One region of the Cellulosimicrobium sp. NPDC055967 genome, then DNA from elsewhere that is predicted to be linked to it. Evidence: riboswitches for the same ligand, from Rfam matches in the RefSeq annotation. Region 1 holds a riboswitch; the other holds the start of a gene.
What was found. A riboswitch is a leader RNA that binds a small molecule or an ion and turns the genes downstream of it on or off. The one in region 1 is predicted to bind FMN.

Region 1 (14,150 bases):
GCACGAGGCTCACGTGCCGGTCGGCGGCGGTGCGCAGGGAGCGCAGGTGGCGCGGCTCGATGCCGTACTCCGACAGTCCCGCGGCGAGCACGACCACGTCGAGCGAGCGCGCGTCGAGCTGGCCCCCCGGCGCCTGGCGCAGCACGCCGGCCTCGATGAGCCCCTCGACGAGGTCGCGCTCCACGCCCGCCGCGGACACGAGCGCGTCCACCGTGTAGCGCTGGCGGACGGTCGCCGAGCCGGGCTCGCCGTCGTTCGTCGCCAGGCGCGGGGCGAGGACCTCGACGTCGGTGCCCGCGTCGAGGGCGGCGAGGCGCTCCTTGATGACCTTGAGCGGCAGGTACCGGTCGCGCTGCTCGACGAGCACGAACCGCAGCCGCTCGACGTCCGCGGGGCTGTACTGGCGGTAGCCCGACGCGGTGCGCACGGGCTCGATGAGCCCCTGCTCCTCGAGGAAGCGCAGCTTGGAGTGGCTGACGTTGGGGAACTCGGCCCGCAGCGCGCGCAGCACGTCGGAGATGCGCATGGTCGCGCGACGCGAGATCCCCTGCGGCCACGGCTCCGCGCCGTCGGCGGGCTCGGGGACCGTGGCGTGCGCCGCGCCCGTGGAGGCGTTCACGACCGGGGGGCCGTGCCGCCCGCCGGTGCCCCCGCGTGCGGGCTGGCGTGGAACGTGAGCCGGTACTTGCCGATCTGCACCTCGTCGCCCGTCGAGAGCGCGACGGCGTCGATGCGGCTGCGGTTCACGTACGTGCCGTTGAGCGACCCGACGTCGCGCACGAGGAAGTGCTCGCCCTCGCGCACGAACTCGGCGTGCTTGCGGGACACGGTGACGTCGTCGAGGAAGATGTCCGCGCGCTCCGACCGGCCGGCGACGGTGCGCTCGGCGTCCAGGAGGAAGCGGGACCCCTGCCCGGGACCGCGCTGCATGATGAGCAGGGCGGAGTGGCGCGGCAGGGCCGCGACCGCGGCGTGCTCCTCGGGGCTCAGACCGCCGGGCTGCACGCCCTCCTCGATCGGGGCCTCGATCCGGCCGAAGCTGACCGTCGTGTCGCTACCCGCCCGGTTCGGCACCTCAGGACCGCCTGGGACACTCATCTCGCCTCCTCGGGGCTCACGCACGTCGTGCTCGACCTCGGAACACCGCACCGCGGGGCCGTGGCCCCGTCGTGCGGGAATCGTGCTCGAAAACTACTACACCCGCAGGTCACGCGGTGCGCGCGACCCACGGTCGTCCCAACCTACCCCGGCCTGCGGGGATGCGGGAAGCCGCAGTCACTCGTCGGCGGGGACCGGGGTCGCGTACTGCGGCGCGCCGGGCTCGACGGTCGCGGCGACCTCGACCCGGTCCCGCTGGGTGATCGTCGTGCGCGCGCCGTCCGCGCGCAGCGACGCCATCGCGCCGCCGGGGATCTCGAGGGCCGTCTCGAGCGTGGACGGGTCGCCGATCACGTTCCACCGGTACGGCGAGGAGATCGTCTGCCCGTCGACCACGACGCCGTCGGCCGAGTCCTCGAAGTAGCTGCTCGCCACGAGGCGGACCCCGTTGACCTCCATCGCCTCCGCGCCCGCGTTGCGCAGCTCCTCGAGCACGTTGAAGAGCGCGAACGCGTCGAGCGCCTCCGTGCCCTCGACGACCTCGATCTCGACGCCCGGGCCCTCGGCGGGGAGGCGGCCGGACAGGATGCCGAGCGTCTCGGCCTGCTGCTCGGCGAGCTCGAGCGCGGCACGCTCGCGCCCGGACCCCGACTGCAGCTCGTCGCGCGTCGACTCGAGCGAGGAGACCTGGTCCTCGAGCTCGCCGGAGCGCTGCGTGACGTCGTCGAGGAGGCGCACGAGGTCGCTCTGGCGCAGGGACGAGAGCTGGTCCTCCTGCGTCTGGCTCACCTGGACCACGAGCGCGAAGCCGAGGAGCGCGCACAGGACGCCGACGACGATCTGGGAGCGGGACGCGCGGGGGCGCAGCGCCCGGCCGAGCCCGCGCAGCCCGCGCGGCTCCGGCCGGGTGGGGGCGCCGTGGCGGCCCACGGCGCCGATCGTCCCGGTCGTCGCGGGCGGCTCCTCCGGCGTCGACGCGTCGGTGCCGGTCGTGCCCTCGGTGGTCGTGCCCTCGGTGGTCGCGTCGGGGTGCGGGTCGCCGTCCGGTGCGACGGCGTCGACCGGAGCGTGGTCCGGCGCCTCCGCGTCCCCGTCGGCGCTCTCGGGCGGTGCGGCGCTCGCCGGGTCGTCCTCGGGGTCCGCGCCCGGCGCGGGGGCCGCGGCGGCGGAGGGCTCGTCGCTCTCGTGGTCGCCCGAGGAGCCGTCGTCGACGGCGCCTTCCTGCTCGACGGCGCCGTCGTGGCCGACCTCGCGGTCCGTCGCCTCGGGGGCGACGTCGGGCTCGCGTGCGGGACCGTCCGCCGGGTCGCCGGCCTCCGGGTCGGTCGTGCCGGCAGCGTCGTCGACCGCCTCGCCGGTGGTCGTGTGCGCGGCGGCGGGCACCTGCTGGCCCTCGGGCTGATGCTCGGGCCCGGGCGCGGTGTCCGCCCCGACCGGGTCCTCGTCCGTACCCACCGGGTCGGGCCGGGCGGGCACGACGTCGGCGGCGGTCCCGTGGGCCGTCTGGCCGGCGCGCTCGCGGGCGTCGTCCGGGGTGGGGTGCGGCGTCACGTCGGCGGCGGCCGCGTCGCGGGGGTCCTGGGGGTCGCGGGTCACGCTCACGCCTTGAAGATGTGGCGCCGGATCGCGGCGGCGTTGGAGAAGATGCGGATGCCGAGGACGACGACGACGGCGGTGGAGAGCTGGCTCCCGACGCCGAGCTGGTCGCCGAGGAAGACGATGAGGGCGGCGACAACGACGTTCGACAGGAACGAGACGAGGAAGACCTTGTCGTCGAACAGCCCGTCGAGCCGGGCACGCAGGCCCCCGAACAGAGCGTCGAGCGCGGCCACGACGGCGATCGGCAGGTAGGGCTGCAGCGACACGGGCACGGTGGGTTGCAGGACGAGGCCCGCGACGATGCCCACCACCAGTCCGACGACTGCGATCATTCGACGATCTCCTGCCCTGTCTCGTGCGGTCCCGGGCCCGTCCCGGACCCGTCGGTCGTGCCGTCCGTCGTGCCGTCGGTGCTCCCGGCGGGCGTGTCGGAGTCTACGGTCGCCGCCGGGGCCTCCGCGAAGAACAGCGTGGGCGCGGGCCGGCCGGGCAGGTCGAGGCGGCTCTGCGTCGTCACGCTCGACCGGATGCCGTACTGGGTCCCCAGGATCTGCAGGTAGTCCGACGTGCCGGAGCGCAGCAGCGAGGTGCGCAGGGCGTCCGGGTCCCCGATCGCCTCGACCCGGTACGGGCCGACGAGGGGCTGCAGGTCGACGAGCACCGCGTCCCCGGCGGAGCGGATGGCCGAGAGCCCGGTGAGGCGCTGCCCGTTGATCGCGACGGCCTCCGCGCCGCCGGCCCAGAGCGCGTTGACGACGCGCTGCAGGTCGGAGTCGTGCACGAGCGAGCTCGAGTCCACGGTGTCGGAGGACAGGCCGCCGCTCGTGTCGTCGAGCGTGACGACGACGCCCTGGCCCTCGACCGCCTGCGTGCCGGTCAGCGCACCCTCCGCCTGGAGCCCTTGCAGCACGTCGGCGCTCGCGCCGGTGAGCGCCGCGCCCTGGAGCTGCTCGATCTCCGCGGACAGCTGCGCCCCGCGGGCGGTGAGGTCCTCGGCGGCGCCCTGCCGGTCGAGGATCTCCTGCTCCAGGGTCTCGCGCGCCGCGATGACGCCCGGCTGCGGGGCGCGCAGCTCGACGGCGGCCGCCGTCGTCACGACGCCGAGGACGACCGCGAGGGCGACGAGGGTCACGGTGCCCGTGCGGCCGCGGTGCGGCGACTGCCCGGCGGCGCGGCGCGCCGCGGCGTCCGCGTACCCGGGGTCGAGCGGGCGGTGCATGACCTCGTTGAGAAGCGTCATCGACGCGTCGACGGGGGCGCGGCGCGCGCCGCCGCCCGGGTCCGGATGGTTCTCGCTCACGGCGCCTCCCGCGTCGTCGTGCCGGTGTCGTCGCTCTCTCCGGCGGCCGCCCGGTCGCGCACCACGAGCGAGCGCGTCTGCAGCACGTACTGGGCGCCCGCGAGCCAGTACAGGCCCACGCCCCACCAGGTGAACGCCCACCCCGTGACCGCGGCGACGTCGCCCGGCCAGCCCGGCATCTCGGCCAGGAGCAGGAGCGGGAACGCGTACAGGAGCGCGAACGTCCCGGCCTTGCCCGCGAAGCTCACCGGCAGGGGCCCGTACCCGTGGCGCGCGAGCAGCGGCAGCAGCCCGACGAGGAGCAGGTCACGACCCACGATGACCACGACGAGCCACACGGGCACGACGTCGCGCCAGGCGAGACCCAGGAGGGTGACGAGGATGAAGAGCCGGTCTGCGGCCGGGTCGAGCATCTGCCCGAGGCGGCTCACCTGGTCCAGGCGCCGCGCGAGGACGCCGTCGAGCCAGTCCGACGCCCCCGACACCGCGAGCACGACCAGCGCCCAGACGTCGTCGCCGCGCACGATGAGGACCGCGAACACGGGCACGAGGAGCAGCCGCAGGAGGCTGATGACGTTCGGGACGGTCAGGACGCGGGAGCTGACCTGCTGCCCTGCTGACACACCCACCGCCCCGTGCTCACGTCGCGCCGTCGCGGCGACCTGCCGCGCGCGGACCATCCTACGTACCGGGCCCCCGCACCCGGACCCTCATTTCGCGGCGCGGCGCCCGCCGCGGGCGGAAATCACCCGTTTCGCCCGTCCCGACCGCCCGGGGAAGCGGGGGCGCGGTGAGGGACGTCACCGGGCCCGGCCCGCTCCCCGACCGCACCCTCCGGTAGGATGGGCACACCTCTGGAGTTCGTCGCTCGTCCCGCGTGTGTCCGTGAGAGCGGCCGTCCCCCCTCGATCGTCCCTGATCGTCCTGGTGGCCGGCCTGGTGTGTTCGGGAGTGCGACCTGCGAGAACCGTCCTGGTGACCGCACGCCACTCCACACCCCGAAACGAACGGTCCTCACCCTTTCATGACTGCTGACGTCCTCGCGCCCTCGCACGCCCTCGACCAGTCCGCCGACGCCCCCGAGCGCGCGGAGCACACGCGCCCCGAGCCGGCCGCTCCCGCCGGTCCCGTCTTCGCCGACCTCGGCCTGCCCGCTCCCCTGGAGCGCGCCGTCGCCGACCTCGGCTTCGTCACCCCGTCCGCGATCCAGGCCGAGGCCATCCCGGCGCTCCTCGCGGGCCGCGACATCACCGGCGTCGCGCAGACCGGCACCGGCAAGACCGCCGCGTTCGGTCTCCCGCTGCTCGCCGCGATCGACCCGTCCCTGCGCCGCGTGCAGGCCGTCGTCCTGACCCCGACGCGCGAGCTCGCGATGCAGGTCGCCGACGCCGTCGAGTCGTTCGCGACCCACCTGCCCAAGGTCGACGTCGTCGCCGTCTACGGCGGCTCCCCCTACCAGCCGCAGCAGCGGGCGCTCGCGGCCGGCGCGCAGGTCGTCGTCGGCACGCCCGGGCGCGTCATCGACCACATCGAGCGCGGCACCCTCGTGCTCGACGACGTGCGCTTCCTCGTGCTCGACGAGGCCGACGAGATGCTGCGCATGGGCTTCGCGGAGGACGTCGACACGATCTTCTCCCGCGCCCCGCGCGAGCGTCAGGTCGCCCTCTTCTCCGCGACGATGCCCGCCCCGATCCGCCGCGTCGCGAACGAGCACCTCACCGACCCGGTCGAGATCGCCGTCGCCCGCCAGTCCTCCACGGTGACGAGCGTGCGCCAGACGTACGCCGTCGTCCCGTTCCGGCACAAGACCGGCTCGCTCGTGCGCGTCCTCGCGACGTCCGACGCCGAGGCCGCGATCGTGTTCACCCGCACGCGCGGCGCGGCCGAGGAGGTCGGGTCCGCGCTCGTCGAGCGCGGCATCTCCGCCGCCACCATCTCGGGCGACGTCGCGCAGAAGGAGCGGGAGAAGATCGTCGAGCGCCTGCGCTCCGGCGCGCTCGACGTCCTCGTCGCGACCGACGTCGCCGCGCGCGGCCTCGACGTGGACCGCATCGGCCTCGTCGTGAACTTCGACCTGCCGGGCGAGCCCGAGGCGTACGTGCACCGCATCGGCCGCACGGGCCGCGCCGGGCGCACCGGCGAGGCCCTGAGCTTCGTCACCCCGCACGAGCGGGGACGCCTGCGCGCCATCGAGCGGACGACCCGCACCCCGCTGCAGGAGGTGGAGATCCCCTCCCCCGCGGACGTGTCCGCGCACAAGGTCCGCACCCTCCTCGGCCAGGTCCCGGCCCGCCAGGAGGCCGGCCGGCTGTCCATGTACGCCGACATGGTGCGCACGTTCCTCGCCGAGCACGACGTCGACCCCGTCGACCTCGCCGCGGCCATGGCGGCGCTCGCGGTCGGCGACGACGGCCCCCGCGCCCGCGAGGAGCAGGAGCGGTTCGAGGCCGAGCGTGCCGCGGCGCGCGAGCAGGCGAAGGCGCGCCGCACCGAGCGCACGGGCGAGCGCCCGCGCGGCGACCGTGCGTCGGGTCGCCGCGAGGGCGACGGCACGCGCGGCATCCGCCGCGACGCCGTCGGGACCCGCTACCGCCTGTCCGTGGGCCACAAGGACGGCGTGATGCCCGGCGGCATCGTCGGCGCCCTGACGAACGAGGCTGGCCTCGCCGGGTCGGACGTCGGCAAGATCGACATCTTCCCCTCGTTCTCGCTCGTCGACATCACCGCGCCGCTCGACGCGGAGACCATGGACCGCATCTCCCGCGCCCGGGTCGCCGGGAAGGCGCTGCGCATCCGCGTGGACGAGGGCGCGCCCGCCTCGCGCGGCCCGCGCGGCGGTCACGGCCCGTCGGGTCGTCGCGACGAGCGTCGCGACCGCTTCGACCGCGCCGACGACCGGGGCGAGCGCAAGCCGCGCCACCGCACGGCGTACTGACGCACCCGCGTCGCCGCCCGGCGACGCCAAGCAGACGGACGGCCCCGGATCCGCTGGATCCGGGGCCGTCCCTGTCTGTGCCCGTGCCGCGCCTCAGTCGTGAGGTCCCTCGTGGGCCTCGCCGTGCGCCTGGACCAGCGCCGCGAGGCGGCGCGCCTCCGCGTCCCCGCGTGCGCCGTCGGCCCGCTGGATCCCCATGACGGCGAGCGTCGACCCGTCGGCGAGGTCCAGGCGCACCCACGCGTCGCCGGAGCCGAACCGGACGGACACGACCTGCGCCCACACCAGCTCGCGCGTGTAGATGACGTTGCGCACCCGCAGCCCCCCGCGCGTCGGGACGGCGTGCACGCCCCCGAGTCGCCACAGCAGCCACGCCGCGAACAGCGCGAACGCGGCCAGGGAGAGACGGTTCACCCAGGACGTGCCGAGCGGGCCCGTCGCGGACAGGCCCACGACGACGCACCCGCCGACCACGACGACGCCCGTCACCCACGCCGACACCAGGCCGAACCGGGGCCGGAACGGACGGTACGGGTCGTCGTGGCGCTCCCCCGGCAGACCAGGATCAGGGAACGGGTCGGTGCTCATGCCGCCACCGTCTCACACCCGCACGACGCCCACCGGCGCCGCGCCCCGGGGGCGAGCGGTGTCAGAGGCGGGACGCGTGGATCCGGGTCACGAGGATCGCGCGCGCGCCCACGTCGTACAGGGCGTCCATGACCTGGTTCGTCTGGTCGCGGCGCACCATCGCCCGCACCGCCGCCCAGTCCCGGTCGTGCAGCGGCGACACCGTCGGCGACTCCAGGCCCGGCGTGATCGCGACCGCCCGCTCCACGAGCGACACCGGCACGTCGTAGTCCATGAGGACGTACTGGCGGGCCGTGAGCACGCCCTGCAGGCGCCGGCTCAGCACCTCCACCCCTGCCGGGACGTCCGCCTCCGCGACCGCGCGCGGACGGATGAGGACCGCCTCCGACACGAGGATCGGGTCGCCGAACACCGCCAGGCCCGCGCCCCGCAGCGTCGTGCCGGTCGACACGACGTCCGCGACGACGTCCGCCACCCCGAGCTGCACCGCCGACTCCACCGCGCCGTCCAGGTGCACGACCGTGGCCTCCACGCCGTGCGAGCGCAGGTGACCCTCGACCAGGACCTCGTACGACGTCGCCACCCGCAGGCCCTGCACCTGCTCCAGCGACGTCACCGTGCCCGCCGGGGCCGCGTACCGGAACGTCGACCCGCCGAACCCGAGCTGCATGTGCTCCACCGCGTCCGCGCCCGAGTCCAGCAGCAGGTCCCGGCCCGTGATCCCCACGTCCACCGTGCCCGACCCCACGTACACCGCGATGTCGCGCGGCCGCAGGAAGAAGAACTCGACGTCGTTGTCCGGGTCCGCGAGCACCAGCTCGCGCGAGTCACGACGCTGGCGGTACCCCGCCTCGCGCAGCATCTCGACGGCGGGCTCGGACAGGGACCCCTTGTTGGGGACGGCGATACGCAGCATGACAGGACCTTCGTTCAGGGGATCGGGCAGGGAGCGGGGAACAGCAGGGAGCAGCGAGGGGCGAGCGGCGCTCGCGGCCGGGAGCGGGGACGCTCACCGGCACGGCCGCTCACAGATGCTCGTACACGTCCTGCAGGCTCAGACCCTTCGCCAGCATGAGGACCTGCAGGTGGTAGAGGAGCTGGGAGATCTCCTCCGCCGTCTTCACGTCGCCCTCGTACTCGGCGGCCATCCACACCTCGGCGGCCTCCTCGACCACCTTCTTCCCGATCGCGTGCACGCCGGCGTCCAGCTCCGCGACCGTGCCGGAACCGGCAGGTCGCGTCGTGGCCTTCTCGGACAGCTCCGCGAACAGGGACTCGAACGTCTTCACGGGCCCCAGGGTATCCGCCGCCCGGGCGAGGCCGGGGCGCGGTCCGCCCAGCGGGCACGCCCCGGCCGCCCCGTCACAGGTCGCGCAGCGCCACGACCGTCGCGACCGCCGCCTCCGCGGCCTCCGCGCCCTTGTCCTCGCGCGAACCCTCCAGGCCCGCCCGGTCCAGCGCCTGCTGCTCGTCGTCGCACGTCAGCACGCCGAACCCCACCGGCACGCCCGTGCGCACGCTCACGTCCGTCAGGCCCGACGTCGCCGCCTGGCACACGTACTCGAAGTGCGGCGTCCCCCCGCGGATCACCACCCCCAGCGCCACCACCGCGTCCGCGCCGTGCTCCACCGCGCGCGCCGCCGCCACCGGCAGCTCGAACGATCCCGGCACCCGCACCACGCTCACGTGCGACACATTCGCCGCCGCCAACGCCCGGCGCGCTCCCGCCAGCAAGCCGTCCATCACCTCCGTGTGCCAGCTCGCCGCGACCACCGTCACCCGCAGCCCCGACCCGTCCACCCTCACCGTCGGCGCACCTGCCCCGCTCATCCCTCGTCCTCCTTCGTCTCCGCACCCGGCTCGTCGCCAGGCTCCACCAGGACGGCCCCGTCCGGGACCGCCACCGTGTCCAGCAGGTGACCCATCGCCACCTTCTTCGTCACCAGGTACGCCCGGTTGTGCTCACCGTGACCCACCTCGATCCGCTCCGTCCCCACCACGTCGATGCCCGAGGCCACCAGGCCCGTCACCTTCGCCGGGTTGTTCGTCAGCAGCCGCACCCGCGACAACCCGAGGTCCGCCAGGATCGCCGCCGCCGCCCCGTACTCCCGACGGTCCACCGGCCACCCCAGCTCCAGGTTCGCCTGCACCGTGTCCAGCCCCGCGTCCTGCAGCTCGTACGCCCCGATCTTCGCCAGGAGCCCGATGCCGCGACCCTCGTGCCCCCGCAGGTACACCACCGCACCGCCCTCCGCCGCGACCCGCCCCATCGCCGCCTGCAGCTGCGGACCGCAGTCGCACCGCAACGACCCGAAGGCGTCCCCCGTCAAGCACTCCGAGTGCACCCGCACCACCGGGACCCCTCCCGGCCCGACGCCGCTCGCGGACCCCGCGCCCGCGTCACCACCCGCGGCCGGAGGCACCGCCGGCACCAGGGCGACGTGCTCCGCCCCCGTCCGCAGATCCCGGTACCCCACCACCCGGAACCGGCCGTGCGCCGTCGGCAGGTCCGCCTCCGCCGTCCGGTGCACCCGCCGGGCCAACGACTCCCGGTCCGGCACGTCCGGAGCCGCCGCCGGCGCCGGGTCGTGCACCCGCCGCCACGCCACCAGGTCCGCGATCGTGATGAGCACCAGCCCGTCCCGCTCCGCCAGGGCCGCCGCGTCCCCCAGACGCATCATCGTCCCGTCGTCGTGCACCAGCTCCGCGATCCCCCCGACCTCGCCCATCCCCGCCAGGCGCACCAGGTCCACCGCAGCCTCCGTGTGCCCCGCACGATGCAGCACACCCCCCGGCACCGCCCGCAACGGCAGCACGTGCCCCGGCCGGATCAGGTCCACCGGCCCCGACGCCGGGTCCGCCAGCACCCGCAACGTCCGCGCCCGGTCCTCCGCCGAGATCCCCGTCGTCACCCCCGTCGCCGCGTCCACCGTCACCGTGTACGCCGTGCGCCGCGGGTCCTGGCTGTGCGGCACCATCAACGGCAGCTCCAGCGCGTCCGCCCGCACCGCAGGCATCGGCGCGCACAGGTACCCCGACGAGTGCCGGATCGTCCACGCCACCCACTCCGCCGACACCCCCCGCGCCGCGAACACCACGTCCGCCTCGTTCTCCCGGTCCGGCGAGTCCGCCACCAGCACCGGACGACCCGCCCGGATCTCCGCCAGCGCCTCCTCCACCGACCCCAGTCGCACGCCTCCCGAACCGTCCGACACCGCGGCGCTCGCGGACCCCGCGCCCGTCACGACGCGTTCCCGCCGACGGCGCCGGTACCGGAGCCCGACACGAGCAGGCGCTCGACGTACTTCGCGAGCACGTCGACCTCGAGGTTCACCCGGTCGCCCGGGACGAGCCCGCCGAGGATCGTCGCCTCGAGCGTCGTCGGGATGAGGGAGACGCCGAAAGACTCGTCGTCCACGTGCGTCACCGTGAGCGACACCCCGCTCACCGCGATCGACCCCTTCTCCGCCACGTACCGCGTCAAGCCCGCGGGCGCCGAGAACACCAGGTCGTCCCAGCGCTCCCCCGGGTCGCGGCTCACGAGCGTCCCGACGCCGTCCACGTGCCCCTGCACCACGTGACCCCCCAGCCGCGCGTCCGCCCGCACCGCACGCTCCAGGTTCACCGGGGAACCCGCGACGAGGTCGCCCAGCGCGGTCCGGCGCAGCGACTCCGGCATCACGTCCGCGGTGAACGATCCGTCACCCCCCAGGCTCGTCACCGTCAGGCACACCCCGTTGACCGCGATCGAGTCCCCCAGCGCCGCGTCCGACGTGGCGAGCGGCCCCTCGACCGTGAGCACCGCGTCCGCCCCCTCGCCGCCCGGGAACCCGACGTCCCGGACCTTCCCGATCTCCTCCACGATCCCCGTGAACATCAGCCGTCCCGTCCTTCCGTGCTCTTCCTGGACACCACCAGCGCGTCGTCCCCGACCCGCCTCACCTCGACCGTGCGGAACCGGTGCGCGTCGGCGATCGTCGCCACGCCCAGCCCGTCCACGGCCCGCCGACCGCTCCCCAGCAGCACCGGGGCCACGTACGCGTGCAGCTCGTCCACCACGCCCGCCACGAGGAACGCCGTCGCGAGCGTCGGACCGCCCTCCACGAGGACGTGCCGCACCTCGCGCTCCCCGAGCCGTTCCAGCACCTGCCCGACGTCGCGCGTCAGCAGGTGCAGCAGCTCGCCGCCCTCCCCGCGCACGCGCGCCGTCGGCGGGATCCCCCGCAGCCCGACGACGACCCGCAGGGGCTGGTGCGCCGCGAGGCTCTCGGCGCTCGCGGCGTGCGTGCGCACCCGTGCGGTGAGCGCCGGGTCGTCCGTGAGGAGCGTGCCCGTGCCGACGAGGATCGCGTCGACCTCGGCGCGCACGCGGTGCGCGTGCTCGCGGGCGGCCGGCCCGGTGATCCAGCGGCTCGTGCCGTCCTCGGCCGCGACGTACCCGTCGAGCGTCGTCGCCGTCTTGAGCGTCACGTACGGGGCCCCGCGCCGCACGGACGTCAGCCACACCCGGAGAAGCTCCTCGCCCTCGGCGGAGCGCAGGCCGCGCACGACGCGCACCCCGGCCGCGCGCAGGCGGTGCGCACCACCCGTCGCCACGGGGTTCGGGTCGTCGACGGCGTGCACGACCTCCGCGACTCCCGCAGCGACGAGCGCGTCCGCGCACGGCCCCGTGCGGCCGGTGTGGGCGCACGGCTCGAGCGTCACGACGGCGGTCGCGCCGGTGACGTCGACGCCGCGCGCCCGCGCGTCCGCGAGGGCGGCGGCCTCGGCGTGCGGCGTCCCCGCACCCTGGTGGTAACCCTCGGCGAGGACAGGCCGTGGGTGCGGGTCCAGCGAGCCGGGCGCGGCGCCGTCGGGCAGGGCACGGCCGTGCGGGGCGGGCCCCAGCAGGACGCAGCCGACCCGGGGGTTGGGTCCGTGCGCGGGTCCGTGTCCCGCGAGCTCGAGCGCGCGCGTCATCGCGGCGTCGATCGTCAGGGTCCTGGGGTGCTCGCCCATCGTCCTCCTCCCGGCACGCGTGCTCCGGGGTGAGGGGGGCGGCGGGGTCAGGCCTGGACCGGCCCGACGGCGTCGCTCACCACGGCGAGGCCGTCGCCGTCACGGACGGGTGCTCCGACGGGTCGCCGGAGCACCACGCTTTGGGCGTGGCCGCGCCGCACGTGCTTCCTCCCATCCGGACTGTCACCGTCGGTCCTGGAGTTCCACCAGGTCAACCGCGCGTGGGCGCGGGTCGCGGACTGTCACCGCCGGCTCGGAATTGCACCGACCCCGGAGCACGTTCGTGCGTACTGCTGCTTCCAACCGAGCATGCTACTCGCGCATTCCCCGGGGCCGGCCCGTCCGCCTGCCGAGCGGACGTGAACCCGGCAACCCCCTCCCCTCCGTGCTTGGTGGTGAGGGATCTCGGTGGGGTGGGGTGGTGATGGCTGCTTGGCACACTATTTCTATCCGAACGAGAAGGGGGAGCCCGGGCTCGTGCGGGCTCCCCCTCCGTTCGTCAGTGGGCGTGCGCCGACGCCTCCGCCAGCTCGCGCAGCGCCTGGATCTCTCCCGGCACGCTCTCCGCCCCGTACACGGCCGACCCGGCGACGAAGACGTTCGCCCCCGCGTCGGCCGCCCGCTCGATGGTCGAGCGCGACACTCCCCCGTCGACCTGGATCCACACGTCCAGCCCCGACTCGCTCACGGCCTCGCGGGCCCGCCGGATCTTCGGGAGCGTCCCGTCGATGAACGACTGCCCGCCGAAGCCCGGCTCGACCGTCATGACGAGGATCATGTCGACCTCCGCCAGGAGGTCCAGGAAGGGCTCCACGGGCGTCGCAGGGCGCAGCGCGAGGCCTGCACGGGACCCGAGGCGCCGGAGCTCGCGTGCGAGCCGCACAGGGGCGGCAGCGGCCTCGGCGTGGAACGTGACGGACGCGGCCCCGGCCTCCGCGTACGCCGGCGCCCAGCGGTCCGGGTCCTCGATCATGAGGTGCGCGTCGATCGGGACCGGCGACACCTGCGCCAGGCGCTCGAACACCGGCAGCCCGAGCGTGAGGTTCGGCACGAAGTGGTTGTCCATGACGTCGACGTGCGCGTAGTCCGCCGTCGAGATGGCGTTCAGGTCACGCTCGAGGTTCGCGAAGTCGGCGGACAGGATGCTCGGTGCGATGAGGGCTGCCATGGCTCCAGCCTAGGGTGCCTCCGTCCGCCCCCGACGCCCGTAGGCTCGTCCCGTGAGCAGCCTCCCCTCCCCCGGGACCCGACGCCCACCTGCGCCGACAGGGCCGGCACGGGTCCCCGCGGACGTCCGGGTGCGCGCCGCCACGCGGGCCGACCTCGGCCGCGTCGCCGCGATCGCCGCGCCCTTCGTCCGCGACACGTGCGTGACGTTCGAGGAGGAGGTCTGGGACGTCCCCGCGTGGGAGCGCAAGCTCGACGACGTCACCGCCCGCGGCCTGCCGTTCCTCGTCGCGGAGGTCTCCGGGCGGCCCCGGGCCGACGGCACAAACGACCCGGTGGTCGCCGGCTACGCCTACGCGTCCGCGTGGCGCCCGAAGCCCGCGTACCGGCACACCGCCGAGGACACGATCTACCTCGACCCCGACCACGCCGGGCACGGGATCGGCACCGCCCTGCTCGGCGCGC
Region 2 (14,150 bases), on a different contig from region 1:
CGGGCGGTCGCCGGGGTCCCCGGACGCGGGGTGCCTAGCCCTCGTCCTCCGGGGCCGCGGTGCGCACCGGCTCGCCGTCCGGTCCGAGCGGCTCCACGAGCGTGATGTCCTCGGCGTTCGGGTCGACCCACCGCTGGTAGCCCGGGCCGGTCTGCGCGGTCTCGAAGCGCACCGCGAGCCGGCCGTCGTCGCCGACCCGCACGACCCACCCGCGCCCCTCGGCCGCGGTCGTGACGTCCAGGCCGGGCGCGACGACGGCGGCCGTCGCCCGGACGGGTCCCGTCGCCGACGGCGGGGGTGCGGGCGCGCCGCCGTCGCGCTCCGCGGTCTGCTCCGGATCCTCGGCGCCGAGCGGCAGCATGAGCTGTGCGTGCTCGGACAGCGCGTGGAACGCGACCCCGAGCAGGCGGACCGGCTCGGTGACGTCGGCGAGGCGGAGCGCCCGGTGCGCGGCGTCGCGCAGCGCCCCCTCGTCGGTCGTGGGGCGGGACAGCGTCACCGAGCGGGTGAGGGTCGTGAACGACGCGAGGCGCACCTTGACGACGACCGTGCGTGCCGCGACGGCGTGCCGCTCGAGGCGGGCCAGCGCGGCGTCGACCACGGGGTCGAGCGCGGCGGCGACGGCGGTGCGGCCGTGGAGGTCGGCGTCGAACGTGTGCTCGGCGCCCGCGGACTTGCGCTCGCGCACCGTCGTCACCGGCCGGTCGTCCCAGCCGCGCGCGATCCGGTACAGGTTGGTCCCGCCCGCCTCACCGGCGACGAGGAGCAGCGTGTCGAGGGGCTGGCGGCGCAGGTCGGCCACGGTGCGCACCCCGAGCTCGTCGAGCCGGGCGGCCGAGACCGGGCCGACGCCCCACAGCGCCCGCACGGGAAGGCCGAGCAGGAACGCGTCCTCGTCGTCCGCCCCGACCACGCGCACCCCGCCCGGCTTCGCGGCCTCGGAGGCGAGCTTGGCGACGAGCTTGGACCGGCCGAGCCCGAGCGACACCGGGAGCCCGCTCAGCTCGCGCGCCCGCTCGCGGATCCTCGTCGCGAGCGACTCGAGGTCGGTCTCGGGTTCCACGGCTGCGGCGAGGTCCGCGAACGCCTCGTCGATGCTCACGGGCTCGACGAGGTCGGTGACCTCGCGCAGCGCCGTCATGATCCGGGCGGAGTAGGCCGCGTACGCGGCGAACCGCGGCACCACGACGACGGTCGACGGCGGGCAGAGCCGCCGTGCCTGCTCCATCGGCATCGCCGAGCGGGCGCCGTACTGCCGTGCCTCGTACGACGCCGTCGCGACGACGCTACGCGGGCCGACGCCGCCGACGAGCACCGGCCGTCCGCGCAGCGACGGTCGCTGATGCTGCTCGACCGCAGCGAAGAACGCGTCCGCGTCGAGGTGCGCGACCGTCGGGAGCGCGCGCAGCACCGGGGCGTGCGGCGCGCGGTCGATGCTCACCGCCCTACTCTGCCTCCCCCGTCCGACACCGGGAGCACCCCCGGAGCGACACCACCCCATTCCGCGCGGCTCACCGCGAACGGCGAGGCGCGGGCGAATTTCGTTCGGACCCTGGCGTAAACGCTGCTGACCCCGGTATCTTGCAGGAGACCGAACAAATCCCGGGGTCCCCAGCCCGGGCCGAAGAGCAACGAGGCCTTCATGAACGATCGATCGACACCCAGCGCGGCCTCCTCGGGCCGCTCGCTCGCCAAGACCTCGCCCGCACCGACCACCCGCTCGCGCGTGGTCGCCGCCACCGCCGTCGCCGGGGCGCTCGCCCTGACCGCGGCCACCTTCGCGTCGCCCGCCATCGCGGCGCCGCAGCCCACGGCCAAGCCGGCGGCCTCCGTCGCCGGACCGTCGGACATCAACGGCTTCCGCAGCGTCGGCTACGTCATGGCCGACTCGCGCGTGACGCGCGACTTCCACGTGGCCGACCTCGTGCGCACCGGCGCGATCGAGGACCTCACGCACATCAACTACGCCTTCGGCAACGTCACGACCGACCTCGTGTGCGACATCGCCGACGTCCCCGGCGAGGGCGACCCCCTCAACGACTTCGTCGCGGAGGTCGCGGCCAAGGACTCCGTCGACGGGAATGCCGACAAGCCCGGCCAGACGCTCGCGGGCAACTTCAACCAGCTCAAGAAGCTCAAGGCCGTCAGCCCCGACACCAAGATCCTCATCTCGCTCGGCGGCTGGACCTGGTCCGACAACTTCTCCGAGGCGGCGTCCACGGCCGAGGGCCGCACGGCGCTCGTCGACTCGTGCCTCGACCTGTACATCGACGGCAACCTGCCGGTCGTCGACGGCAAGGGTGGCCCGGGTGCCGCGGCCGGCATCTTCGACGGCATCGACATCGACTGGGAGTGGCCGGTCACGGGCGGCGAGACGGCGAACGCTCGCCCTGAGGACAAGGAGAACTTCCTGCTCCTCATGGAGGAGTTCCGCACCGAGCTCGACGCGCGCGGCGCGGCGAACGGCGAGGACTACCTGCTCACGGCGTTCGCGCCGGCGGGTGGCTGGAACGCCGGCCAGGGCGGCTGGCTCGACCCGCGCCTGTTCGCGGTCGTGGACTTCCTCAACGTGCAGGGCTACGACTTCCACGGCGGCTGGGTGCCGAACCAGACGGGCCACCAGGGCAACCTGCACCCGGACGGCACGCAGAACTGGGGCCTCGGCCTCGACGGCGCGCTCGGCATGTACGTCAACGCGGGGGCGGACCCGTCGCAGGTCAACGCCGGCCTCGCTGCCTACGGGCACGGCTGGTACGGCGTCGAGGACGGCTCGCAGGGCTGGCAGCCCGCCGCGGGCTACGTCGGCACCAAGACGTACGCCGAGCTGCGCTCGTTCGACGGCGAGCGGTACTTCGACCCGGAGATCGGCGCGAGCTGGCTCTACGACGGCGACCAGTGGTGGAGCTACGACGACCCGGCGTCCGTGACGGCCAAGGCCGAGTTCGTCGCGACGCAGGGCTACGGCGGCGCGATGTGGTGGGACCTCTCGGGCGACTACCGCAACGAGCTGGGTGACGCGCTGGGCTCGACGCTCCGCGCGGCGACCCCCGGCCCGGGGGTGCCCGCCGAGTGCGCCGTGCCCTGGTACGGCACGGGCGTCTACACCGGTGGCGAGGTCGTCTCGCACGAGGGGTCGGAGTACAAGGCCCAGTGGTGGACCCGCAACCAGGAGCCGGGCGCGTCCAACGCCTGGAAGAAGATCGGTCCGTGCGGCACGGCGCCCGACGTCGAGGTCGCGGACTGCGCCGCCGACTGGTCGCGCGAGACCGTCTACACCGGCGGGCAGACCGTGTCCCGCGCCGGGGTCAACTACACGGCCCAGTGGTGGACCAAGGGCGAGCTGCCCGGGTCCGTGACGTGGGGATCGTGGGACCCGGTGGGTCTCTGCGCGTGATCTGACGGTCGCCCGGGCGCGCGCATCGCCCGGACGACCACCGCACGACGACGGCGGGCCCGGTCTCAGGACCGGGCCCGCCGTCGTCGTCCGGGGACAGTGCGCACCGACCAGGCCTCTAGCTCGGGCGACCGGGCCGCTACTTCGCGCGACCAGGCCTCTACCTCGGCCGACCGGCCCTCTACCTCGCGCGGTGGGCGTCGCCCTCAGCGCTGTGCGCGGACGTCGCGGCGCAGGTAGTTCCAGGCGAGGACGCAGCAGACGACGCCGTTGACCAGGCCCACCACCACGTCGGCCGGGCCGTGGGCGCCGCGGTAGAGGCGGGACAGGCCCACCGCGAGCGGCACGAGGCAGCACAGGACCGTGACGACGACGCGCAGGACGGGGTGCGTGATGCGCTGCGCGAGCAGGGCGAGGGTGAGGTAGAACGCCGCGGACGCGCCGGTGTGGCCGGAGGGGAAGCTCGACGTGGGCGGTGCCTCGTCGAGCCGCGAGACGTCGGGCCGCTCGCGCCCGACGACGATCGACGACGTGAGGAAGATCAGCGCCTGGAGGGCGACGGCGAGCGCGGGCACGACGGCGAACCACCACTGCCGCGTGCGCCACCAGACGAGCAGGATCGTGAGCACCGTCCCGCCGATGATGAACTCGGTGGTCCCGATCAGCGAGAACAGGTCGGTCACGGTGTCCCAGAAGTGCGTGCGCCGCTGCTCGAGCCACCGGTTCACCGCGACCTCGCCGGGCAGGTCGCCCAGCGGACCCGTCACGAGGAACCCGGTCGCGACGATGAGGACCCACAGGACCGCGCCGGGGAGGAACGCCCGGAGGCCGACGTCGCGCAGCACCTCCTTCGCGGTGGGCCGGGACGTGTCGAGCTCGTAGCGGTGCACGAAGGGATGCATCAGACCTCGTTCCTGGGAGCGGAGCCGGAAGAGCGGGCAGACCGGGCGGACGCCCACCCGTGGTAGCCGACGGCGGACGCCCCCGCGACGGCGCCGCCGAAGAGGATGCCGCCGACGACGTCGGACGGGTAGTGAGCGCCGAGCAGCACGCGGTCGGCCGCGGTGACGAGCGCGAGCGCGGTCGCGCCGCCCACGACGGCGACGCGGCCACGACGGCCGAGCAGCGGCCACACGAGCACCGTGAGGCTCACCCCGACGGCGGCGGCGTTCATCGCGTGCCCGGACGGGAAGCTGGACCCGGGTACGACGGTCACCGCGTCCTCGACGACGGGACGCGCGCGGTCGACGAGCTCCTTCGCGCCGAGCCCGAGCGCCCACGCGCCCCAGATCGTCCCGGCCGCCCAGGCGGCCCGCGTCCCGAGGCCGTGGCGCCGCCACGCCCAGAGGCACACGCCCATCGCGGCGAGGTTCATCCACCGCGCGGCGAGCACCTCCTGCCCCACGAGCAGGGTGCGCTCGAACGCGGGCCGCTCGCCGGTGAACCCGGTCGCCGCGGCGACGGCGGCGCGGTCGGCCTCGACGACGAGCCCCGACTCCGCGCGCACGAGCCACGCGAGCACGAACACCGGGACGGAGGCCGCGATCCCGTACGCCGCAGCCCGTCCCAGGGCGCGCCTCCTGGCGCGCCCGAGCGAGCGGTGCGGGGCAGGGTCGGCGGGCACCCCCGGACGGTAGCCGGGGCTACGGCCGTACGCCCGTGGAGAGGGGTGTCGGCCCGAGCGGCTCAGGCAGGCAGGGCCGCGACCGCCTCGATCTCGACGAGAGCACCGGGCCGGCCGATCCCCACCCGGAGGACCGTCACCGCCGCGGGGTGCGGACCCCAGACCTCGCCGACGGCGGCGAAGCCCGCCATGAGGTCGGCCTCCGGGTCGAGGTAGACGGCGAGCCGCGCGACGTCCTGCGGCCCGGCGCCCGCCTCGGCGAGCACGGCGAGGACGTTGCGCAGCGCCTGCGCGGTCTGGGCCGCGATGCCGCCCTCGACGATCGCGCCCTCGGCGTCGGTCCCGTTCTGGCCGCCGACGTAGAGCGTGCGACCGGTCTCGACGATCGTGCCCTGGGAGAACGCCGGGTTGCGGTGCAGCCCGGGCGGGTTGAGGTGCGTGACGCTCGGCGTGGTCATGGTCGTCCCCTCCTGCGGTCTGGTCCTGAGGCGACCGACGCTACGCGCGGCCACCCACAGGCCCACGGCGGGCGAGGAGCCCAGCCCCGCCTCCACCCAGGACCACGGCGGGAAGGGAGCCCGGCCCCGCCGCCCGCCCAGGACCACGACCCGCCCACGATGAACCCCGGGGCACGGCCCCCGACGGGCCGTCCCGCCGTCGGCTGTGTAGGAAGGAGGGGTGAAGCAGTCAGCAGGGCTCGTGCTCTACCGGTTCCGGGACGACGTCGTCGAGGTGCTCCTCGGGCACATGGGCGGACCGCTGTGGGCGCGCAAGGACGCGGGCGGCTGGACGATCCCCAAGGGCGAGGTGGAGCCCGGGGAGGAGGGTCGTGCCGCGGCGCTGCGCGAGTTCGCGGAGGAGCTCGGCGTGCCTGCCCCGGCGGCGCAGGCGCCCGACCTCGACCTCGGCACCGTGCGCCAGCGGGCCGGGAAGCTCGTCGCGGCGTGGGCACGGGAGGCGGACCTCGACGTCACGGCGATCTCCAGCAACACGTTCGCCCTGGAGTGGCCGCCGCGCTCGGGGCGGATGCAGGAGTTCCCCGAGCTCGACCGGGCCGGCTGGTTCCCGCTCGCGAGGGCTCGCGGCCTCGTCGTCGCGGGCCAGGTCCCGCTGCTCGATCGCCTCGATGAGCAGCTGGCGCACGCCCGCGACCGTGCCGTCGAGCCGTAGGCTCCGGGCGTGGCGCTGTATCACTACGGACTCTCGAAGCCGCCGCGCAACCAGCGGCGGCGCCGCTGGTGGGCGGTCGCGGTGCTGGTGCTGTGCGCGCTGGTCGGCCCCTTCGTCGTGGCGGGCGCGGTCCAGGGCTGGGTCGCGGGCGACGTCGCCGAGGCGCTGATGCTCACGCTGGTCTCGATCCTCTGCCTCAGCGGGGTCGGGAGCGCGGTCTGGGGCTTCGTCGACTCGTTCCGCGGCGAGGGCCCACGGGACGGCCCGGACGGCGGCCCGGCTCAGCCGAGCAGGTAGGGCGCCGCGGCGAACCCGGCGGCGAGGCCGACGAGCACGACGGCGGCGGCGGACAGGTGCGAGTGGCGCGCGCGGCTCGCGGTGCGGCGGGCTGCCTCGGTCACGGTGGTCATGGCGGTCCTCTCGTCGGGGTGGTTCAGGGAGAGAGACCGCGCCCGGCGCGATCCATGACGCGGTTTCGACCGACCTCGGCGCGATCTGCGTCACACCGCGGCGGCCGAAACGCGCCGACCCTGGTGCAGCATCGTGCACCAGGGTCGGGTGGTTCGCTCGGGCAAGTGCGTGCGGCGGGGCCTTGCCGCGCCCGGCGAGGGCGTCAGGCCCGCAGGATCAGCGCGTCGCCCTGCCCGCCCCCGCCGCACAGCGCCGCCGCGCCGACGCCGCCCCCACGGCGGCGCAGCGCGAGCGCGAGGTGCAGCGCGAGCCGGGCGCCCGACGCGCCGACCGGGTGACCGAGCGCGATGGCGCCGCCGTCGGTGTTGACGACGTCGGCGTCGATGCCGAGGTCGGCGATCGACTGCAGCGCGACGGCGGCGAACGCCTCGTTGATCTCCACGAGGTCGAGGTCGGCCGCGGCGATCCCCTCGCGCCGCACGGCGGCCTCGATCGCCCGGGACGGCTGGGAGTGCAGCGAGCCGTCCGGCCCCGCGACCTGGCCCGCCGCACCGATCTCGGCGAGCCACGACAGGCCGTTGCGCTTCGCGAAGGCGCGGCTCGCGACGACGACCGCCGCCGCGCCGTCGGACAGGGGCGAGCTCGACCCGGCGGTGATGGTCCCGTCCCGCACGAAGGCCGGGCGCAGGCGCTCCAGGGCCTCGAGCGTCGTGTCGGCGCGCACGCCCTCGTCGTGCTCGACGACGACCGGCTCGCCCCGCCGCTGCGGCACCTCGACGGGGGCGATCTCCTCGGCGAGCCGCCCGGCGTCGCGCGCCGCGGCGGCCCGCTGGTGCGAGCGCAGCGCGAACGCGTCCTGCTCGGGGCGGCCGATGCCGCGCGTCGCGCAGCCGCGGTCCGTGAGCTCGCCCATGACCTCGCCGCTGAACGGGTCGTTCAGCCCGTCGTGCGTGAGCGAGTCGGCCATCGTCACGTCCCCGAACGCGAACCCGGAGCGCGACCCGACGACGAGGTGCGGTGCGTTCGTCATGGACTCCTGGCCGCCCGCGACGACGACGCTCGCCTCGCCCGTACGGACCAGGCGGGCCGCGTCGATGATCGCGGTGAGGCCCGAGAGGCACAGCTTGTTGATCGTCACGGTGGGCACGTCCCAGCCGAGGCCCGCGAGGATCGCGGCCTGGCGCGCGGGGCCCTGCTTGGCACCCGCCTGCACGACCTGCCCGACGATCACCGTGTCGACCTGCTCCGGCGCGACGCCCGCGGCCGCGAGCGCGCCCCGGATCGCGTGCGCGCCGAGCTCGGCCGCGGAGAGCGAGGCGAGCGCGCCGCGGAAGCGCGCGAACGGGGTGCGCGCGCCGTGCAGGAGGACCGGGGTGACCTCGTCCTCGGGGGTGACGGCGGCGGCGTCGGGCAGGGGGCTGGCGTCGGTGCTCATGGGACTCCGATCCGGGGAGGGCGAGGAGACGGGGCGAACAGGAGGGAGCCCCGGCGCCGCGAGGAGGGGCGAGCGGCGCCGGGGAGCGGGGGAGAGGGCGTGCGCCCTCGGGACCGTCAGACGAACGCGGAGACGCCCGTGATGTCACGACCGACGATCAACGCCTGGACCGACTCGGTGCCCTCGTACGTGTGCAGGGCCTCGATGTCCGCGAAGTGCCGCGCGACGCGGTTCTGGAGCAGGATCCCGTTGCCGCCGAGCAGGTCGCGCGCGCTCGCCGCGACCTCGCGGGCCCCGCGCGTGCACGTGTACTTGGCGAGCGACGCCTGCGGGCCGGTGAGCGTCCCCGCCTCGTCGAGCCGCGTCATCTGCGCGACGAGGAGCTGGAGCTGCGTGATCGTCGAGAGCATCCGGGTGAGGCGCTCCTGCACCATCTGGTTCGCGGCGAGCGGGCGCCCGAACTGGACGCGCTGCTTCGCGTACGCGACCGCGGCCTCGTAGCACGCCACCGCGTGCCCGACGGCGGCCCACGCGACCCCGAGGCGCGTCGCGAAGAGCACGCGCGAGGTGTCCTTGAACGACCGCGCGCCCGGCAGGGCGTTCTCGGCGGGGACGAACACGTCGTCGAGCACGACGTGCGCCTGCCAGATCGCGCGGAGCGACACCTTGCCGGTGATGGTCGTGCCCGTGTAGCCCAGGGTGTCCTGCGGCACGACGAACCCGTGGACCTGGCCGTCGCCGTCGTCGCCGACGAGGCGCGCCCACACGACCGTGACGTGCCCCGACGACCCGTTGCCGATCCACTTCTTCTCGCCGTTCAGCACGTAGCCCTCGACGCCGTCGCGCGTCTCCTTGCGCGCCGTCGTCTCGAGCGAGACGGAGTCCGAGCCGTGGGTGGGCTCGGTGAGCGCGAACGCGCCGAGGATCTCCCCGCGCGCCATAGGCTCGGCGTACTTCGCCCGCTGCTCGTCGGAGCCGAGCATCTGGATGCTGCGCAGCGCGAGGCCGCCCTGGACGCCGCAGATCGTCGCGACGGAGCCGTCGCCGCGCGACATCTCCATCGCGGCGAGGCCCGCGCCGAGCAGGCTCACGCGCGGGCGGCCATCGACGTCGACGCCGTCGCGCAGGAGGTCGAGCTCGCCCATGCGCTTGACGAGGTCGAACGGGACCTCGGCGCGCTCCCAGTAGTCGTCGATGACCGGGAGCACCTCGTCCTGGACGAACTGCCGGACGCGCTGCTGGTGGGCGCGGTCCTCCTCGGTCGCGTCGGCGAACGCGCCGGCGTAGTCGAGGTCGAGCGGGGTCGCGAGGTCGTAGGTGGGCTCGGTGACTCCGGGCATGATCGGGGTGGTGGGCATCGGTGCTCCCCTGGGAGGGCGGCTGCGGTCGGTCGTGCGCGACCGGCTCCGGTGCGGGTCCCCGGGTGCGGGCCCGGCGTCGGCGGCGGTCTCTCCCATAGTGCAGCGATACCGGGTATCAGTCAATCTGAGACGGCGTATCGCATCGGATCCGTGACGCCGTGCGGCCCCGCGGCCCTCGTCCTACCGTCGAGGGATGGCCCTCGACCTGTTCGTGACGATGCACGTGCGCGACCACGACCCGGCGCGCGACTGGTACGTGCGGCTCCTCGGGTCCGACCCGACGTTCGTCGCGACGCCCACCGAGTCCGTCTGGGAGCTCGCCGAGCACCGGTGGCTCGTCGTCGAGCAGGTGCCCGAGCACGCCGGCCACGGTGTCGTCACCGTGTTCCGCGACGACGTCGACGCGTTCCTCGCCGCGGCCTCGGAGCGGGGGATCGAGCCGGACCGCCGCGAGACGTACGACGGCGGGGTCGTGAAGACCGTGTTCCGCGACCCGGACGGCAACGAGGTCGGGCTCAGCGGCGCGCTCCCGTCGTAGGGTTCCCGCGTGACGACGACGGCCGGCCGGGTGACCTGGGACGACGACGCCTCCCTGGGCGCGTGGATCGCACCGCGCCTCGGGGAGTTCGGCCCGCGCGTCGACGGCACGGTCCCGCGCGGCTACGCGGCGTACGCGTGCGTCCCGCACCCGGGCTGGGACGACGACGACACGCTCGCGACGCGGACCGACGCCCTGGCCGCGGCGCTCGCGGCCTTCACCGGGGACCAGCCCGTGCACCTCGCGCTGTGGACGGGCCACGCGTTCCTCTACGACCACGGCACGGACCCGCGCGCGAGCTCGGGCGCAGCGCCGCTGGTCGGGTGGCCCGAGGACGAGCCGCGGCCGACCGCAGCGGAGATCGAGCGCGCGGTCGCCGAGGCGTGGGAGCAGCTCGCGCCGACGCTCGTCGAGCGCCCGGCCGCGCCGATGCTCCTGCTCCCGCACCGCGAGTACCACCTGTGGACGGGGACCCTCGCCGACGTCGGCGTCTTCCGCGACCACGAGCAGCCGCCCAACCTGTGGTGGCCCGAGGACAGGTCGTGGTTCGTCGGGACCGAGATCGACGCCGCCGCGACCTACGTGGGCGGGAGCGAGGAGCTCGTCGAGGCGCTGTGCACGGACCCGGCGCTGCGCGCGAGCCGCACCGCGCCGTCGGACCGGATGCTGTTCGAGGACTGACCCGCGGCTGCCCCGGCCGCAGGCACCCAGGTCAGGCGGGCGCGCCCGCCGCCGCCTCAGCCGTCGCGCGCCGGTTGACGCGCCACCACACGAAGAACCCGACGAGCGTGAACGCGCCGTAGAACACGTACATGAACGCGGACGCGTAGAACCCGGCCGAGATCAGCAGCGGCACGCCCACGACGTCCACCGCGACCCAGATCAGCCAGAACTCGACCCAGCCCTTGGCCATGCCGTACGTCGCGAGCAGCGAGCCCATGAAGATCCACGCGTCGGCCCAGACGGGCTCGTACGACTCGAGCGCCCGGAACAGGGGCGTGAGCAGCGCCGTCCCGCCGACGAGCGCGACGACGAGGAACGCGCGCTGACGCCACGACGCCCAGCGCGGCACGACGGCGACGCCGTGGCTGTCCGCGTCGGTCTCGCCGAGCCGGGCCTGGGTCCGGCGCCACTGCACCCACCCGTACACCGACACGACGACGAACATGACCTGCCGCCCGGCCTGGCCGAGCAGGTTCACGGGGTTGGGGGTCGCGAACACCGCGCCGAGGAACACCGTGAGCAGCAGCAGGTTGCCGACGATGCCCACCGGCCACGCCCACACCTTGCGCCGCATGCCGCCCAGCGCCGACGCCAGGCCGAACCCGTTGCCCACGATCTCGCGCCACAGCAGGTGCTGGTCGCCGATCGTCAGCTGCGCGTCGAACAGCGCGTGGATCAGGTCCATCGGATGTCCTCGTCCTCCCGGGCACGGTGGCTCCGGGGTGAGGGCGGGCGGCGGGCCGGGCGCCCAGGGCGGCCCGACGGCGTCGCTCACCACGGCGAGGCCGCGCCCCGTCGCGCGGGCTCGTGAGAGCCCGGCCGAGGACGGCCGCGCCGCACGTGCTTCCTCCCATCCGGACTGTCACCGTCGGTCCTGGAGTTCCACCAGGTCAACCGCGCGTGGGCGCGGGTCGCGGACTGTCACCGCCGGCTCGGAATTGCACCGACCCCGGAGCACGTTCGTGCGTACTGCGTTCTGCAACCGCCGATGCTACCGGCGCATTCCCCGCCACCGTGCGTGCGCACCTCTCGCGAGATAGCGACGCCCGGCGGCGATCCGCGGTCCCAGGAGGTCGTGCGTCGCTATCTCGGCGGGACGTCGCTATCTCGGGGCCAGCACCGGTCAGGTGAGGGCGTCGCGGACGGCGCGGGCGACGTCGTCCGCGACGCCCTGCGCGTCCGTCCCGGCGTCGACCACCGTGACGACGACGCGTCGCCCGGAGGGCGTGCCGTCCCCGGGGCCGCGCCCGTCGGTCGGTGCGGCGTCGTCGGGTGCCGCGTACCGGCCGACGGCGGCGCGGCGCAGGTCCGCGAACGCCTCCTCGAGCTGGGGGCGCAGGTCCTGGTCGGGGGAGCGCAGCCACCGGCGCAGGAGCGCGTTGTGCACGGCGACGACCGACGCGGCGAACGCGATGGACGCGGTGGAGCGGCGCTCGTCGGGCGGGAGCGCGTCGCGCAGGTACGCGGTGAACGCCCGCTCGTAGCGGTGCGTCGTGACGAGCTCGCGGTCGCGCAGCGCCGGCACCTGCTGGAGGAGCTGCCACCGCGCGAGCGAAGTCTCCCGCTGCCCGACGTGGTGGTCGAACACGAGCCGCGCCGCGCGGCAGACCTCGACGTACGGGTCGACGGCGGGGTCCGGCGTGAGCCGGCCGTCGGCGTCGGGCACGGGCCGGGTCGCGGCCAGCATGACGACGACCTCGTCGAGCAGGAGCTCGTGGTCCGCGAAGACCACGTCCTCCTTGGAGCCGTAGCGGCGGAAGAAGGTGGCGCGGCTGACCTGGGCGGCGTCGGCGATCTCCTCGACGGTCGTCTGCTCGTACCCCTTGCGGGTGAAGAGCTCGATCGCTGCGTCGACGGCCTGGGCGTGGGTGCGGCTGCGGACGTCGGTCATGCACCGGACGGTACACCGGTCCCGCTCACGCGCCCCTTCCGGCGGAGCGCCGTCGCTCCCGCTGGTCGTCCTCCGGGCCCGAGGGCCGCTCTCGGCCGTGGCGACCACGTGTGACCGCCGGCTGGACGTTGGCCGGGCGCGTGCCGTGGGCAGCGGCGCCCGTGGTTCGACGGTAGACCTCCGGGGCGCCCGCGTCGATGGGCGGAGGGGCTGAAACTTCGGACGTCCACAGGCTGCGCGGTCGTCCACAATCCCGGTGCCCCGCCCGCCGTCGGATGGCACCATGGCGGCCATGCTCGTGACCCTCGCCGCGACGGCGTCCCCGGGGACGCTCGACGACGCCACCGACCTCGGGTTCCTGCTGCACAAGCACCCGGACCGTGCGCAGGTGTTCGACCTGCCCGTGGGCCGCGCGCACGTGTTCTACCCCGAGGCGACGGCGGAGCGGTGCGAGGTCGCGCTGCTGCTCGAGGTCGACCCGGTGGGGATCGTCCGCAACAAGCGCTTCGGCGGCGGGGACGCCTTCGCGCTCGCGCAGTACGTCAACGACCGGCCCTACGCCGCGTCGTCGATGGTCGCGGTCGCGCTCGGCAAGGTGTTCGCGACGGCGATGGCGGGCCGGTGCGACGCTCGGCCCGGGCTGCCCGACGTCGAGCTCCCGCTGGACGTCCACGTCCCCGCGCTGCCGTGCCGGGGCGGGGCTGACCTCGCGCGGCGGCTGTTCGAGCCGCTGGGCTGGCACGTGACGGCGACCGCGGAGCCGCTCGACCCGACCGTCCCGGCATGGGGCACGTCGCGGTACGTCGACCTGCGCCTGCGCGGCACGCGCCGGCTCGCCGACGCGCTCGCGCAGCTCTACGTGCTGCTGCCCGTGCTCGACGACGCCAAGCACTACTGGGTCTCCACGGACGAGGTCGACAAGCTCGTGCGCGCGGGCGGCGGCTGGCTCGCCGACCACCCCGAGCGCGCGCAGATCCTGCGCCGCTACCTCGCGCACCAGCGCCGCTACGTCGAGGACGCGACGGCGCGCCTCGCCGCGCTCGACGGCGCCTCGACCCCGGACGCGGCCGAGCCCGACGGCGGGGTCTCGCCCGACGGCGCGACGGCACCCGGGGCGGACGTGCCGGAGCCGCCGCTCGCCCGGCAGCGCGCGGACGCGGTGCTCGGGGTGCTGCACGAGGTCGGCGCGCGGACCGTCGTCGACCTCGGCTGCGGCGAGGGTGCGATCCTGCGCCGCCTCGCCGCCGACCGGACGTTCACGCGCGTCCTCGGCACCGACGTCTCCGCGCGCGAGCTCGAGCGCGCGGCCGCCCGGCTGCGCCTGCACGACGCGAGCGACGCCGAGCGCGAGCGCGTGCGCCTGCTCCAGTCGTCGCTCACGTACACCGACGACAGGCTCACGGGGTTCGACGCCGCGGTTCTCATGGAGGTCGTCGAGCACGTGGACCCGTCGCGCCTGGACGCGCTGGCGCACGCGGTGCTGGGGCACGCGCGACCGCGCACCGTCGTCGTCACGACGCCCAACGCGGAGTACAACGTGCACTACCCGAACCTGCTCGACGGGCCTGGCGGACGCCCGGTGCGGCACCCCGACCACCGGTTC

Region 2: linked by a shared signal. The riboswitch ahead of pnuC (nicotinamide riboside transporter PnuC) and the one ahead of ribD (bifunctional diaminohydroxyphosphoribosylaminopyrimidine deaminase/5-amino-6-(5-phosphoribosylamino)uracil reductase RibD) in region 1 are both predicted to bind FMN.

The regions. Positions count from the first base shown of each region.
Region 1 is NZ_JBHJYJ010000004.1:143,649-157,798, reverse strand. It holds gene ACFC2L_RS07390 (MerR family transcriptional regulator) at 1-619, opposite strand, end outside; gene ACFC2L_RS07385 (FHA domain-containing protein) at 616-1,098, opposite strand; gene ACFC2L_RS07380 (DUF881 domain-containing protein) at 1,276-2,700, opposite strand; gene ACFC2L_RS07375 (small basic family protein) at 2,697-3,029, opposite strand; gene ACFC2L_RS07370 (DUF881 domain-containing protein) at 3,026-3,997, opposite strand; gene ACFC2L_RS07365 (CDP-alcohol phosphatidyltransferase family protein) at 3,994-4,620, opposite strand; gene ACFC2L_RS07360 (DEAD/DEAH box helicase) at 5,022-6,932, shown strand; gene ACFC2L_RS07355 (PH domain-containing protein) at 7,026-7,520, opposite strand; gene hisG (ATP phosphoribosyltransferase) at 7,582-8,436, opposite strand; gene ACFC2L_RS07345 (phosphoribosyl-ATP diphosphatase) at 8,546-8,809, opposite strand; gene ribH (6,7-dimethyl-8-ribityllumazine synthase) at 8,883-9,350, opposite strand; gene ribB (3,4-dihydroxy-2-butanone-4-phosphate synthase) at 9,347-10,714, opposite strand; gene ACFC2L_RS07330 (riboflavin synthase) at 10,762-11,397, opposite strand; gene ribD (bifunctional diaminohydroxyphosphoribosylaminopyrimidine deaminase/5-amino-6-(5-phosphoribosylamino)uracil reductase RibD) at 11,397-12,518, opposite strand; FMN riboswitch at 12,676-12,801, opposite strand; gene rpe (ribulose-phosphate 3-epimerase) at 13,018-13,686, opposite strand; gene ACFC2L_RS07315 (GNAT family N-acetyltransferase) at 13,739-14,150, shown strand, end outside.
Region 2 is NZ_JBHJYJ010000020.1:7,683-21,832, reverse strand. It holds gene ACFC2L_RS18515 (DNA polymerase IV) at 35-1,441, opposite strand; gene ACFC2L_RS18510 (glycosyl hydrolase family 18 protein) at 1,643-3,394, shown strand; gene ACFC2L_RS18505 (phosphatase PAP2 family protein) at 3,601-4,296, opposite strand; gene ACFC2L_RS18500 (phosphatase PAP2 family protein) at 4,296-5,018, opposite strand; gene ACFC2L_RS18495 (RidA family protein) at 5,081-5,476, opposite strand; gene ACFC2L_RS18490 (NUDIX domain-containing protein) at 5,697-6,188, shown strand; gene ACFC2L_RS18485 (hypothetical protein) at 6,198-6,485, shown strand; gene ACFC2L_RS18480 (hypothetical protein) at 6,470-6,598, opposite strand; gene ACFC2L_RS18475 (acetyl-CoA C-acyltransferase) at 6,802-8,034, opposite strand; gene ACFC2L_RS18470 (acyl-CoA dehydrogenase family protein) at 8,151-9,392, opposite strand; gene ACFC2L_RS18465 (VOC family protein) at 9,589-9,933, shown strand; gene ACFC2L_RS18460 (hypothetical protein) at 9,943-10,614, shown strand; gene pnuC (nicotinamide riboside transporter PnuC) at 10,646-11,341, opposite strand; FMN riboswitch at 11,493-11,618, opposite strand; gene ACFC2L_RS18450 (TetR/AcrR family transcriptional regulator) at 11,780-12,547, opposite strand; gene ACFC2L_RS18445 (3' terminal RNA ribose 2'-O-methyltransferase Hen1) at 12,840-14,150, shown strand, end outside.